3 regions of the Pseudogracilibacillus sp. ICA-222130 genome follow, and region 1 is predicted to be linked to each of the others. Evidence: riboswitches for the same ligand, from Rfam matches in the RefSeq annotation. Region 1 holds a riboswitch; each other region holds the start of a gene.
The links. Region 1 has a riboswitch for thiamine pyrophosphate ahead of WKT09_RS07945 (ECF transporter S component). Riboswitches for the same ligand answer to the same signal wherever they lie in the genome.
Positions count from the first base shown of each region.

Region 2: it holds a riboswitch for thiamine pyrophosphate, as region 1 does, so the genes downstream of both, WKT09_RS13125 (LLM class flavin-dependent oxidoreductase) here and WKT09_RS07945 (ECF transporter S component) in region 1, are expected to answer to the same signal.
Region 3: it holds a riboswitch for thiamine pyrophosphate, as region 1 does, so the genes downstream of both, thiW (energy coupling factor transporter S component ThiW) here and WKT09_RS07945 (ECF transporter S component) in region 1, are expected to answer to the same signal.

Region 1 is NZ_JBBKBG010000016.1:4,150-8,437, reverse strand. Features, by position in the region: gene WKT09_RS07950 (ABC transporter ATP-binding protein) at 1-1,181, opposite strand, end outside; gene WKT09_RS07945 (ECF transporter S component) at 1,171-1,776, opposite strand; TPP riboswitch at 1,921-2,024, opposite strand; gene WKT09_RS07940 (DUF2200 domain-containing protein) at 2,181-2,534, opposite strand; gene sufB (Fe-S cluster assembly protein SufB) at 2,706-4,103, opposite strand; gene sufU (Fe-S cluster assembly sulfur transfer protein SufU) at 4,126-4,288, opposite strand, start outside.
Region 2 is NZ_JBBKBG010000051.1:167-4,454, forward strand. Features, by position in the region: gene WKT09_RS13105 (SCP2 sterol-binding domain-containing protein) at 1-296, shown strand, start outside; gene WKT09_RS13110 (acyl-CoA thioesterase) at 309-758, shown strand; gene WKT09_RS13115 (SprT-like domain-containing protein) at 814-1,305, shown strand; gene WKT09_RS13120 (carboxymuconolactone decarboxylase family protein) at 1,393-1,797, shown strand; TPP riboswitch at 1,815-1,919, shown strand; gene WKT09_RS13125 (LLM class flavin-dependent oxidoreductase) at 2,029-3,333, shown strand; gene WKT09_RS13130 (helix-turn-helix domain-containing protein) at 3,372-3,599, opposite strand; gene WKT09_RS13135 (fatty acid desaturase) at 3,820-4,288, shown strand, end outside.
Region 3 is NZ_JBBKBG010000039.1:13,196-17,483, reverse strand. Features, by position in the region: gene bioA (adenosylmethionine--8-amino-7-oxononanoate transaminase) at 1-355, shown strand, start outside; gene bioD (dethiobiotin synthase) at 379-1,065, shown strand; gene WKT09_RS12250 (biotin transporter BioY) at 1,109-1,735, shown strand; gene WKT09_RS12245 (YxeA family protein) at 1,912-2,265, shown strand; TPP riboswitch at 2,316-2,421, shown strand; gene thiW (energy coupling factor transporter S component ThiW) at 2,519-3,019, shown strand; gene WKT09_RS12235 (PucR family transcriptional regulator) at 3,178-4,288, shown strand, end outside.

The sequences.
Region 1 (4,288 bases):
TCATCATAAACCGTATCCGTAATAAATTGATGTTCTGGATTTTGAAAAACGAAACCTAATTGTTGTCGCAGTTTCGTTTCTTTCCATTTTTGTAAAGGTCGATGTTGGAAATAAACTTTTCCCTTCGTCGGGGGGATAATTCCAGCCATCAACTCAAGCAAGGTAGATTTACCGGCCCCATTTCTGCCAAGAATAGATATAAAAGCACCTTTCGGAATGTCCATATGAATCTGTTTTAAAATCGTCCGCGTTTTTCGTTTATAAGTAACATGTTCGAGACGCATGACGGTTTCAGCGTCTTTAGCTTCATTTCGATTTTGCGTGGAGGAACGAGTATACAAACAAGCACCAAAAGAATGGCTAGAAAACTTCTTCGGTATAAAAATGCCCGCTTCTTTCACTTGTGCTTTATACGTCGTAAACATTTCTTCTGGGGATGCATCTTGTAGCAAGCGACCATTTTTCCCTAATAATAATACACGGTCTGTCATATTCAACCATGCATCTGCTTGATGGTCGATAATGAATACGCTCATTTGTCGTTCTTCTTGAATGTGTTGGATAAGGTTGATAAATGATTCGGTTGCATGTGGATCCAAATTAACCGTCGCTTCATCTAAAATAAGCAATGTCGGTTCCAATAAAAGAACGGCAGCTAAAGCAATTTTCTGTTTTTCTCCTCCTGATAATTCGTGAAGTTTCCGATGTTTATATTTTTCCATGCCGACTAATAAAAGCACTTCATCGATTTTTTCGTCCATTTCTTGCTCTTTTATCGCCATATTTTCCAATGTAAAAGCTAACTCATCGGCAACATGAATCATGCAAAATTGTGCTTCAGGATCTTGAAAGACGACACCGATCTGTTTGCTCCATGTGCCAGCTGGAGAATCTTGCAAATGTTCTCCGCGAAACCTTATGGAACCAGCTGTTTCTCCTTCCACCGCTTCCGGGTATAGTCCATTTAAACAGAGCGATAATGTACTTTTACCAGAACCGCTTGGCCCCATGAGCAATGTCACTTCATTTTCATACAATGTGACATCCAGCTCCCGTAAAACGGCCTCCTCCAATGATTCATAAGCAAATGAAAAATTTTCAATGGTGACTAATGGACGCTTTGTTTCCCTCCAGTTGCTTCCGTTTGCATGTTCATCACCGTTCACTCGTTTATGCAGCATCTTGTTCACGTTTTTTTCTAACCTCCTTTCCTAATGCATAACCATCTAATACACCTGTACATGCCAACTTATCTGCTATCCATTTTCCGAGTACACCACTTAGCAATGCTCCACTTATTAAACGAATCGAAAGCATCCCAATTAGTACAGAGGGAGCAAGATCCAGATTTCCAGAAGCGAATAATTGATACACAAAACTATATATGGCTGCGATCATTCCGGACAAAATTAGTATGCCAAGACGATAATTGTTATATTTCGTTAATAGAAATGCCGTCTCAATCCCTGCCCCTTGGATAAGCCCAATGATTAAAACCTTTGCCCCACCAGGACCACCTGCTAAAATTTCAACCCCAGCTGAAATAATTCCTGTAAAAAGGGCTGCCCCAGGCTTCCGAATGATATACATCGCAACGACAGATCCGATAAACCATAATCCAAACACAAACTCAAAACTAAATGGCGCAAGTCCAATCGGGGTTAATACATTTCGTAAAGTAGATGCAAACAACACGAAAAACATATATAGTACCCCAGCAACAACCGAAATAATCGATAACATTACAATTTCTTTCAACTTCCAATTTTTTGTCATACGTCCATACACTCCTTTGTTATGATTGTCGTGCTTTGTTGTTTGTTGATCGCTCCTTTCCTTTTTTCACCAATAAAAAAACTGCAATCCCGATAAGGAAATGCAGTCGAATATATAAATATACAAAAATAACATATATACAGTATATGCCCGGCCACACTTCCCCACGCTAGTATTATCTAGATCGGGTGCCAAGGGTCAAGGTTTACCTTTCTCAGCCATTCAACATAGCTCCCCTAGTGCTTTTAACATGTATGAAATTTTCTAACTACGATTGTACGAGATTGCATGCGAACTGTCAAGCTCCATTTTTATTCCAATGTCTGAAAATTCGAGCATCATGATGTAAATAATCAAAAGTGACCTCGATGATTTGCTTAAACATTAAGGAATCTTTTTTTCGATTAATTTTTTCGCAAAATTTTCTCCATTGTTTTTCCTTTAGCCAATTCATCGATCAATTTATCTAAATAACGAATTTCCTGCATCAATGGTTCTTCGCTCTCTTCCACGCGTACCCCACAAATGACTCCTTTAATACGTGTTCTCGCCTCATTCATTGCTGGTGCATGTGCAAAAAACGTTTCAAAATCTGTTTGTTTATCAAGTTCTGTTTCGAGTTGTTCCTGACTGTAACCTGTCAACCAACGAATGATTTCATCTACTTCTTCCTTCGTCCGCCCTTTCCTCTCCGCCTTCGTTATATAATGTGGGTACACACTCGCAAAACTCATCGTATATATTTTATGTTTTTTCATTTACATTCCTCCATCCTTTCACACTAAAACATGCATGATGATATTCCTTTAGCTTTGTTGCAATTTTTTCTATACATGCACATTCAAGATGTCACTTTTTACAATTCATCCAAACTGATCGAACAAAAAAAACCTATCACAATCATCATTGTGATAGGTATTTTTATGCGATTAACCAATCGAACCTTCCATCTCGAATTTGATTAGACGGTTCATTTCTACTGCATATTCCATTGGTAATTCTCTTGTGAATGGCTCGATGAAACCCATTACGATCATATCTGTTGCTTCTTGTTCTTCTAGTCCTCTACTCATTAAGTAGAATAACTGTTCTTCTGAAACTTTTGATACTTTCGCTTCGTGTTCAAGAGAAATATTGTCATTTAAGATTTCGTTGTACGGAATCGTATCTGACGTGGAAATATTATCTAAAATTAACGTATCACACTCGATATTCGAGCGAGCTCCTTCTGCTTTACGTCCGAAGTGAACGATACCGCGGTACGATACTTTTCCGCCGTCTTTTGAAATAGATTTCGAAACGATGGAAGAGGAAGTATTCGGTGCTAAGTGGAACATTTTCGCACCAGCATCTTGGTGTTGCCCTTTTCCAGCTATAGCGATGGAAATGGTCACACCACGTGCACCTTCCCCACGTAATAAAACAGATGGGTATTTCATCGTTAATTTCGATCCCATATTACCGTCAATCCACTCCATAGAACCGTTCGCTTCCACCGATGCACGTTTTGTAACTAAGTTGTACACGTTGTTTGCCCAGTTTTGGATAGTTGTATAACGGCATGAAGCATCTTTTTGAACGAAAATTTCTACTACCGCACTGTGTAATGAGTTTGTCGTATAGGTTGGAGCTGTACATCCTTCCACATAGTGTACAGATGCCCCTTCATCCACGATAATCAGTGTTCTTTCAAATTGTCCCATATTTTCAGAGTTAATACGGAAATATGCTTGTAAAGGTACTTTTGCTTCTACTCCTTTTGGTACGTAGATGAAAGACCCACCAGACCAAACTGCTGTATTTAATGCAGCAAATTTATTGTCTGAAGCTGGTACAACTTTTCCGAAATACTCTTTAAAATATTCTTCATGCTCTTGTAAAGCCGAATCCGTATCAGAGAAGATTACTCCTAATTTCTCTAAGTCCTCTTCTAAGCTTTGGTATACTACTTCTGATTCGTACTGAGCAGAAACCCCTGCTAAATATTTTTGTTCTGCCTCAGGAATACCTAATGCATCAAACGTACGCTTAATTTCATCAGGTACTTCATCCCAAGTTCTTCCTTGTTGTTCTGTTGGTTTCACGTAATAAACAATTTCATCAAAATCTAACTCAGATAAATCTCCACCCCATTGAGGCATCGGCTTGGAGTAGAAAATGTCTAAAGCTTTTAGACGTTCTTCTAACATCCATTCAGGTTCGTTCTTCATACGTGAAATTTCTTCCACGACAGCTTTCGTTAACCCTCTCTCCGTACGGAACACCGAAATGTCTTTATCTTGGAAACCGTATTTATATTCACCAATTTCAGGTACATTTTTAGCCACGTAAAAAACCTCCTTAAAGTTTTTACTTTTTGTGTACTCGTTCCATCGCTTTCCATGCTAATGTCGCACATTTAATACGCGCTGGAAAATTCGAGACACCTTGTAATGCTTCAATATCTTCTAATCCAAAATCATCAAAATCTATTTCTTTCCCAAGCATCATTTGTGAAAATAGCTCTGACATT
Region 2 (4,288 bases), on a different contig from region 1:
TTGCGAAAGAGAACAAATCGATCATTGAAACAGTGAATGGAAGTTTTGTATTCGAGATTAAAGCAAGTGAGGAAGTAGTCTATAGCCTTGAATTGACAGAGGGCATTGCGACCATTACAGAAGGGAAAATCAATGATGCCCAGTGTACACTTGCGATGAGTGAAAAGAATTTTAAAAAATTATTGCAAGGAGATTTAAATGCAACCGCTACATTTATGATGGGAAGATTAAAAGTAAAAGGAGATATTGGACTTGCATTAAAATTAGAAAATATGTTAAAGAAACTATCATTTTAAGGAGCGATTTATATGACAAAAGCAACATATATAGATAATTTTGATACTTGGAAAGAAGAATTTAAGTTTCACGTACCAATTAAAATTCGATTTTCTGAAACGGATATGTTTGGTCATATGAATAATGTTTCTCCATTTATATATTTTGAAGAAGCACGTATTGAATACTTTAAAGCAGTTGGCTTGTTTCAAGATTTTGATAAAGCGGAAGACGTTCCTGTCGTAGCAGATTTGCAATGTGATTATTTAAAACAAGTATTTTTTGGAGAAACGATTCAACTATACGTGAAAGCAAATCGACTTGGAAGCAGCTCATTAGATATTCACTACATGGGTGTGCAAGAAAATGGAGAGGTTTGTTTAACTGGTCGTGGTTCTATCGTAAATATTAATAAGCATACAGGAAAACCAGTCGCAATTAATGAAGAAAAAAGGGATAAAATTTTCATGCTACAAAACTGACGATATATGTCAGTTTTTTTTATTATATGGTATGCTATTTATTGAGGTGTATACAGTGAAAGAGGAAGAATTAACCGAATTTGCTACCCAATTCTTACGTACCAATTTTCATATCGACTTAACCATTCCAATCGTTCGGAATAATCTTCTTCGTTCTTCCTATGGTAGGTATGTCATGACGAATAAACATCTTCCAGTACGAATCGAAATTGCAGGAAAAACATTAGATTATGGTACGGAAGATGTGATAAAAGGCATTATTAAACATGAATGTATTCATTATGCATTACATATGCAAGGGAAAGTGATGCGAGATGGCGCTCCAATATTTGAGCAAACGTTACGACAACATAATGCCCCAAGTACCAATACGATGAAAATTGGTTTGTTTTATCTTTTTCGTTGTGAAACATGTGCACGCACGTATGAAACTAACCGTAAACAATTAAGTAAAACGCCCAAAAAATATCGTACAAAATGTTGCAATGGAAAAATAACAATAATTGAAACAAGAAAATATGATGGGAAGCAATTTTCAAAGGTGTAACATTCATTTACTTGTTCAAACGTTAGAAATGTATTAGCATGGAAATAGGAGTATTTTGAAAATTTCAACATTAATGGAGGCATATACATGGCAAGCGAACGGTATGAAAAAGGAATGGATGTATTAAAGGAGTTTAATTTAGTAGATCAGCATCATCCAGAAGGACATATGGATATTGGAGCAGGTTTTAAAGATTTGGCACCAGATTTAGAAGATTTTGTGGTGGAATTTGCCTTTGGAGATATTTATGGTAGAGAAGGCATTGACCCAAAACAAAAAGTGTTAGTGACAATGGCATCATTAGTTGCTCAAGGGATCCCACAAATTGAAATGCATGTAAAAACAGGAATTAAAGTTGGGTTAACTCCAGAAGAAATCGTTGGTGCAATTATTCATATATTACCATATGCTGGATTTCCAAAAGTATTAAATGGATTAAAAGCAGTACAAAAAGTTTTTAATGAACAAGGGATTACAGTAAAAACGAAGTGAAAAATTTATGAATTGAATAGAGTCACTAGGGGTGTTTTTTACAAAACTGAGATGAGGTTATCCTCGAACCCTTTGAACCTGAACTAGTTCATACTAGCGTAGGAAAGTGTATCAATGTATGTACATGGAACGAATTCTGTTTCTTTACATATTATTTTGTATATGTACGCAATTTTCCTATGGTTATTAGGAAGGTTGCGTTTTTTTAATAGATAAAAAGGAGAATGAAACATGACGAAACATAAACAGATGCATATTGGCGTATTAGTGATAGGTTGTGGTCACCATCAAGCTGCATGGTTAAGTCCAGATTCAAGTGTTGAACGTATTGGAGATATTACATATTATCAAGAATTAGCGCAAATTGCAGAAAAGGGATTGTTTGATGCTGTGTTTTTCGCAGATAATCAATCGTTTCAAGGTATTAGTGCGAATGTGATGCCTGCGTTTTGGTTTGATCCGATTGTTAATTTAACAGCGATATCGCAAGTAACAAACAATGTTGGCTTAGTAGCTACTATTTCGAGTACATTTTCCAATCCATTTACTGCTGCAAGACAAATCTTAAGTTTGGATCATGTGACTGGTGGACGTGTTGGTTGGAACCTCGTTACATCGATGACAGATGTAGAGGCACAAAATCATAGTATGGAAAAACTTCCAATCCATGCGAAACGTTATGAAAAAGCGACAGAATTTGCAGATGTTGTAACAAAATTGTTCGATTCATGGGATGAAGCAGATTTTATTCATGATAAAAAGACGAAACAATTAATGTGTCCAAATAAAATAAAACCAATAGATCATGTAGGAAAATATTTTCAAGTGCGTGGTCCACTTACGACTCCAAAAAGTCCACAAGGCCGTCCGGTATTGATGCAAGCAGGTGCATCGAATCCGGGAATTACATTAGCAGCTCAGTATGCTGATGCAGTTTATTCTGTTTCCTGGAACCGAAGACAGGCAAAGGAATTTAGAGAAAAGATAGATCAAGCTGTTTGCGAACGTGGCGAGAAAAATAGACATATTAAAATTTTTCCGGGGTTAGTAACGTATGTTGGTAAAACTCGTGAAGAAGCACTTGAGAAAAAAGCGAAATTAGATAAGCTGTTGGATACAGACACCATTTTACATCAATTAAGTATTTTCATTGGGCAAGATTGTTCTAAATGGGATTTAGATAAAAAGGTGCCAGCTCTTCCACCAGTTGAGGAATTTACTGGACCAGTAGGACGTTATAAAACGATTTTAGAAATTATTCGTGATAAAGATCCGACCGTAAGAGAATTATTAAGCTATTTAAATGCTGGTGGAGGTCATTTGACTTTAATTGGAACACCTGAGGAAATTGTCGATGAAATGGAAATATGGTTCAAAGAAGGAATTGCTGATGGATTTAATCTCATGCCACCATCTTTTCCACATAGTTTAGAAGATTTCGTAGAATGTATTATTCCCGAATTACAGAAGCGTGGATTATATAGAATTGCTTATGAAGGGACAACCTTACGTGAACATTTTCAACTGGAAGAATAATAGAAAAACCGACTTTCGATCGTGAAAGTCGGTTTTCGTTATAATGATAATTCCCCCATTCTAACAAGCTCTATCACTGCCTGTGCACGACCTTTTACACCCAACTTTTGGATAACGTTTGAAATGTGATTTCGAACAGTTTTTTCGGATATAAATAGTTCTTCCGCGATTTCCTTTGTTGTTTTGTCTTGTAAAAGTATCGTAAATACTTCTCTTTCACGTTTTGTTAGTACGCTTTGTTGGTGAAAGTTTTTCGAGTCGTTCAAATGGTCCCCCTCCTTGCTGTCGGTGAGATGCATGTAGAAGGGAATTATTTAGTCAGTTTATTTTATGAAAAAATGTATGAAAAGTGCGTGAAATGAATGATTTATACGTTTATCCTTTATTTGATATGACATTTGTCATATAGAAATGATGACATTTATGTCTAATAAAAAGATTTTCACTCTCTTATACTAAAATAGGATGCCTATGAGGGGGAGAAAAATGTCAAAAGAGAAAACGAGAAAATTACATCAACAAGTAAAACCGTATACATTTGCGGATCATAAAAAAAGTACGATCCAAATTTTTAATACGATCGTACCGTTAATTGCTACTTGGATTATCGCATATATAATGGTACCGATTAATATGTATGTTGCGATAGGTTTATCCGTGGTAGCAGCAGGACTAATCGTTCGTACATTCATTATTTTTCACGATTGTACACATGGATCTTTTTACCATGATAAACGAAAAAATAATGTGTTAGGAACGATTACAGGTGTGTTAACAAGTTTTCCGTATGAAAAATGGAAACGAGAACACGCCATTCACCATGCTTCTAGTTCCAATTTAGATGAACGTGGTATTGGAGATATTTGGGTAATGACGATAGAAGAATATGATGAGGCGACAAAATGGGAAAGACTGAAATATCGATTATACCGTAATCCGATAATTATGTTTGGCT
Region 3 (4,288 bases), on a different contig from region 1:
AAATATAATGGAACAAGTGCAACAGAAATCCAGTTTTATTGAAGCGGAATTAACTTCACTATATGAATTGGATCATGTTGGAGATATTAGACAGCTCGGATTCATGGTCGGTATTGAGTTAGTACAAGAAAAAGAAACAAAAAAACCTTTCCCATGGGAAGAACGTGTCGGATATGCGGTGTCATTGGAAATGCGACGCCTTGGGATGTTAACTAGACCTTTAGGAGATAACATCGTATTTATGCCGCCTCTTTCTAGTTCTGAAGAAGAAATTCGGGAAATGATTCGCATTATAAAAGAAGCGATTCAAAATGTCACAACGAAACGAGAAGTTACAGCAGGTTCGACGAAATAACAAGAAGAGCGAGGAGCAGTTGGATGGAACGGAAAGGTTTATTTATTACAGGAACAGATACAGACGTCGGGAAGACTTTTGTCGGTGGCGGTATGGCAGCTGTATTGAAAAAGCATGGAAAAGATGTTGGCGTATTTAAACCAATGTTGAGTGGAGAAAGTCGAGAAAATCCTACAAGCGATACAGCTATCTTGAAAACGATGTCAGGAGATCGTAATACGTTTGAACAAATTACTCCTTTTCAATTTGCAGAACCGTTAGCACCATATGTTGCAGCGAAAAGAGCAGGAAAACAGATATCTTTGGCTCAGGTGGTGCAAGCATGGGAAAACATAAAAGAAACACATGAATATTTTATTGTAGAAGGTGCAGGAGGACTTGGGGTCCCTTTAGGGAAAGACTATTTAGTTGCAGATGTTGCGAAGAAGATTGGATTTCCCATATTAATTGTTGCACGGACAGGGCTTGGAACGGTAAATCATGTTTGGTTAACGGTAAAAGTAGCCCAAAGTATGGGGCTGGATATTGCAGGTATTATCTTAAACGGGGCAGAAGAACAGGGGATAGCAGAACAAACGAATCCAGCATTAATTGAAGAGATGACAAATATGCCTGTGCTGGCAGTATTACCGGAATTTACAACATCTAATCTTACGTATATTGTAGAAAAGATGGAAGAACGAATCCCTTTTAATCTTTTCATTAAATAATAGGGAAACTAATGTTAATTTTTATAGTAAAAGGAGGATATCATTGAAAAGGAATAAACAAATTCGTGTCATTGATATTACTTTAATCGGAATGTTTGTCGCCTTAATGAGTATCGGGGCAAATATTACTGCTTGGGCACCATTTTTACAAATAGGTGGTGTTCCTATTACATTGCAAACATTTTTTTGTTTTTTAGCAGGTGCTTTACTTGGCAGTCGTCGTGGAGCGCTTGCGATGGTGGTATACCTTTTCGTTGGATTAATCGGCGTTCCTGTTTTTGCTGGATTTAAAGGCGGATTAGGCGCGGTATTAAGTCCGACATTTGGGTTTATTATTTCTTTTATTTTCACTGCATATGTTACGGGGAAAGTCATTGAAACGAGGGAACAACCTACTTTAATTACGTTCATATTGGCTTCTCTGGTTGGTCTTTTGTTTAATTATATGATCGGAACAAATTATATGTATCTCGCTTTATCCTTTTTTATGGATGCACAGGAAAGTGTTACTTATATTGGAACGTGGCTAATAATGCTAGTATACTTGCCGGTTGATTTATTAACGATTGTCGCTGCTGCTTTGTTTGCACCTAGACTGTATAGAGTTTTACATAAGTCGACAATGATCACACCTTCTAGTAGCGTACAAGAAGACCGTTTAGGAAGTTAAATGAAATTATGTTCAATGTTCCTATATCTCGTGCATGAAGTAATGTCCGTATGCGAACATTTCCATCCAACCTTACAATATTGTAAGCCTGCAATGTTCATTCGTAAGGAAAATCGATGTTACAATACGGAGTTTCATCTTATACTAAATATGTAGAATAAAGTGGGACGAAAAGGATGAGAAAAATGAAACGTTTATTAACGATAGGCATGATGATATTGGTCGTTGGATGGTTATCAGCTTGTACACCCGTTATTCAAACTATCGGTGCAGATGCGTATTATGTCCAAGTTCAAGGTGAAGGCGATAGTTACGAGGAACAAGGGAATGTGCGTTATGAATATAATTTAGAAGGTTACGATGAAAATGGAGATAATTTATTATTATCTTTTACAGCGAATCACTTATTAAAAGAAAATGCTTATTTGAAAATTTTCTATAAAAAAGAGGAAGTGATCACATATGAAGAAATAGAAAAAGCAGCTATTCCAGAAAAAGCAGTGGAACAATTAGAGGCAGGGAAAGAATAAGAAGCCCTTTACAATATTGAATAGTATGGTAGTATGAAATGGAAAAGTCCATATTTCACTAGGGGAGCTATTGGATGGCTGAGAGGAACGGGTTTGTTCTGACCCTTTGGACCCGATCTAGGTAATACTAGCGTGGGGAAGTGTTGGCCATCAAGACATTTATACTGATACTGCAAAATAGAAGGCTACATTCCGACGTCGGGGTGTGGCCTTTTTTAACGTTATTTTATTGTAAAAGGAGGTGTAGGAGAAGATGAATCGTACACGAATTATGACAACTATGGCTGTTTTTGTTGCAATAGGTATTATCGGTTCACAGTTTTTATGGTTCCCAGCAGGTTTTGCTAAGGCGTATCCTGTCCAACATGCTGTGAATGTTGTTGCAGGGATTTTACTCGGTCCTGGACCAGCTGTGATCATTGCGTTTATCATTGGGTTGATTCGAAATATGCTAGGATTAGGGTCGATTTTAGCTTTTCCTGGTGGGATGATTGGGGCATTTTTTGCAGGTTATTTATACAAAAAATGGAACCGACATGGTGCGGCAGTGATCGGTGAAGTCATCGGGACAGGTATTTTAGGATCATTTGCATCGATTCCTTTAGCAACATTATTTATGGGGACATCGTTTGGAATATTTTTCTTCTTGCCGTCATTTTTAGTAAGCAGTGTTTCAGGTGCTTTGATTGGTTGGTTTATCGTCGTTCGTTTGCAACAAAGTGGACATGCAAAAGCAGTTATGGAAAACAAATAATTTTTCAAATATATTCACTATCAAGACGGGATGGTCAAATTAAAAAGTCTCTTCCCAATACCATTTAGTATTCATCTTAGGAAAAATACTTATATAATTATAGTATAGATAGCAAAATGATGATACCGACGACAAACATATCAAGGGTGTGTACGAAAATGATGGTTCATGAAGTGATGCAAATTATAAAAAAGTTTGAAGCTGAGGTAAAGTACGGGAAGAAAGGTTTAAATAAAAAGGTGAAATATATTGAAGTGATGGAAATTCCACATGTAGATAAGTGGGATGTAACAGGGACACTGATTTTAACTAGTTTTTATGCGATTAAAGATGATGAACAAGCCCAAATAAATATAGTGAAATCATTCATTGAATTGAAGGCAAGTGGACTCATTATAAAGCTAGGTAGGTTTATTGATGAAATTCCTCCATCCATTGTTCAATTGGCGGAGGAACATCATTTTCCTATTATTACATTACCAAAAGATGTCCCTTATATCGACATTTTGACGCCACTATATGCAAAATTACAACAATCAACAGATGATCGATTGATCGAAGAAATTGAAGGGAAATCTTATGAAAACGTCACGACGATCTTACAAGATATTTATAAATCATTTGGGTTAATTATGTATATAGAAAACATGAACGGTGAGTTGTTATATTGTGCGCATAAATTAAAAAGTGATAAATGGAGAAATGATTTCACCCTATTTTCTCTCCCATCCTATGAACAGACAGAGATGTATGTCCAAAAATTTAATACCGAATTTGAAACGTACGAAAAACATGCTTGTATATATTCAGAGGCATTAAAAAGAATGGTTGTCACTCTTTTTGCGAAAGGGAAGAAATATGGACTTCTCCATATTGTATATGAAAGAAATAAACAAAAAGAATTGTTAATGGACACCGAGATTTTCCGATTAGTAGATAAAATTCATATTACAATGATGGCTGAAATGGTTAGTTTACAAATGCAAAAAGGGGAATTTATAGAAAGATGGAACAATCTAGAGGAAGAAAAGGATCTAAAAATGGTCATCCATTTAGACCGATTAAATATAACAGAAACGCTTGGATATCATACCTTTTTGCGAAAATCGTTAATTTTGCTTTCCCATATAGAAAATATGATGAAACATTTAACCGAAGTGAAAGATTATATTGTGATAGAAAGAAACGAAAATGTGTTTGTACTCGTTTGGTTAAATCATCATGAGCCGACGTCTATTGAACTGAAACGACAATGGAAAAAGCAACAAC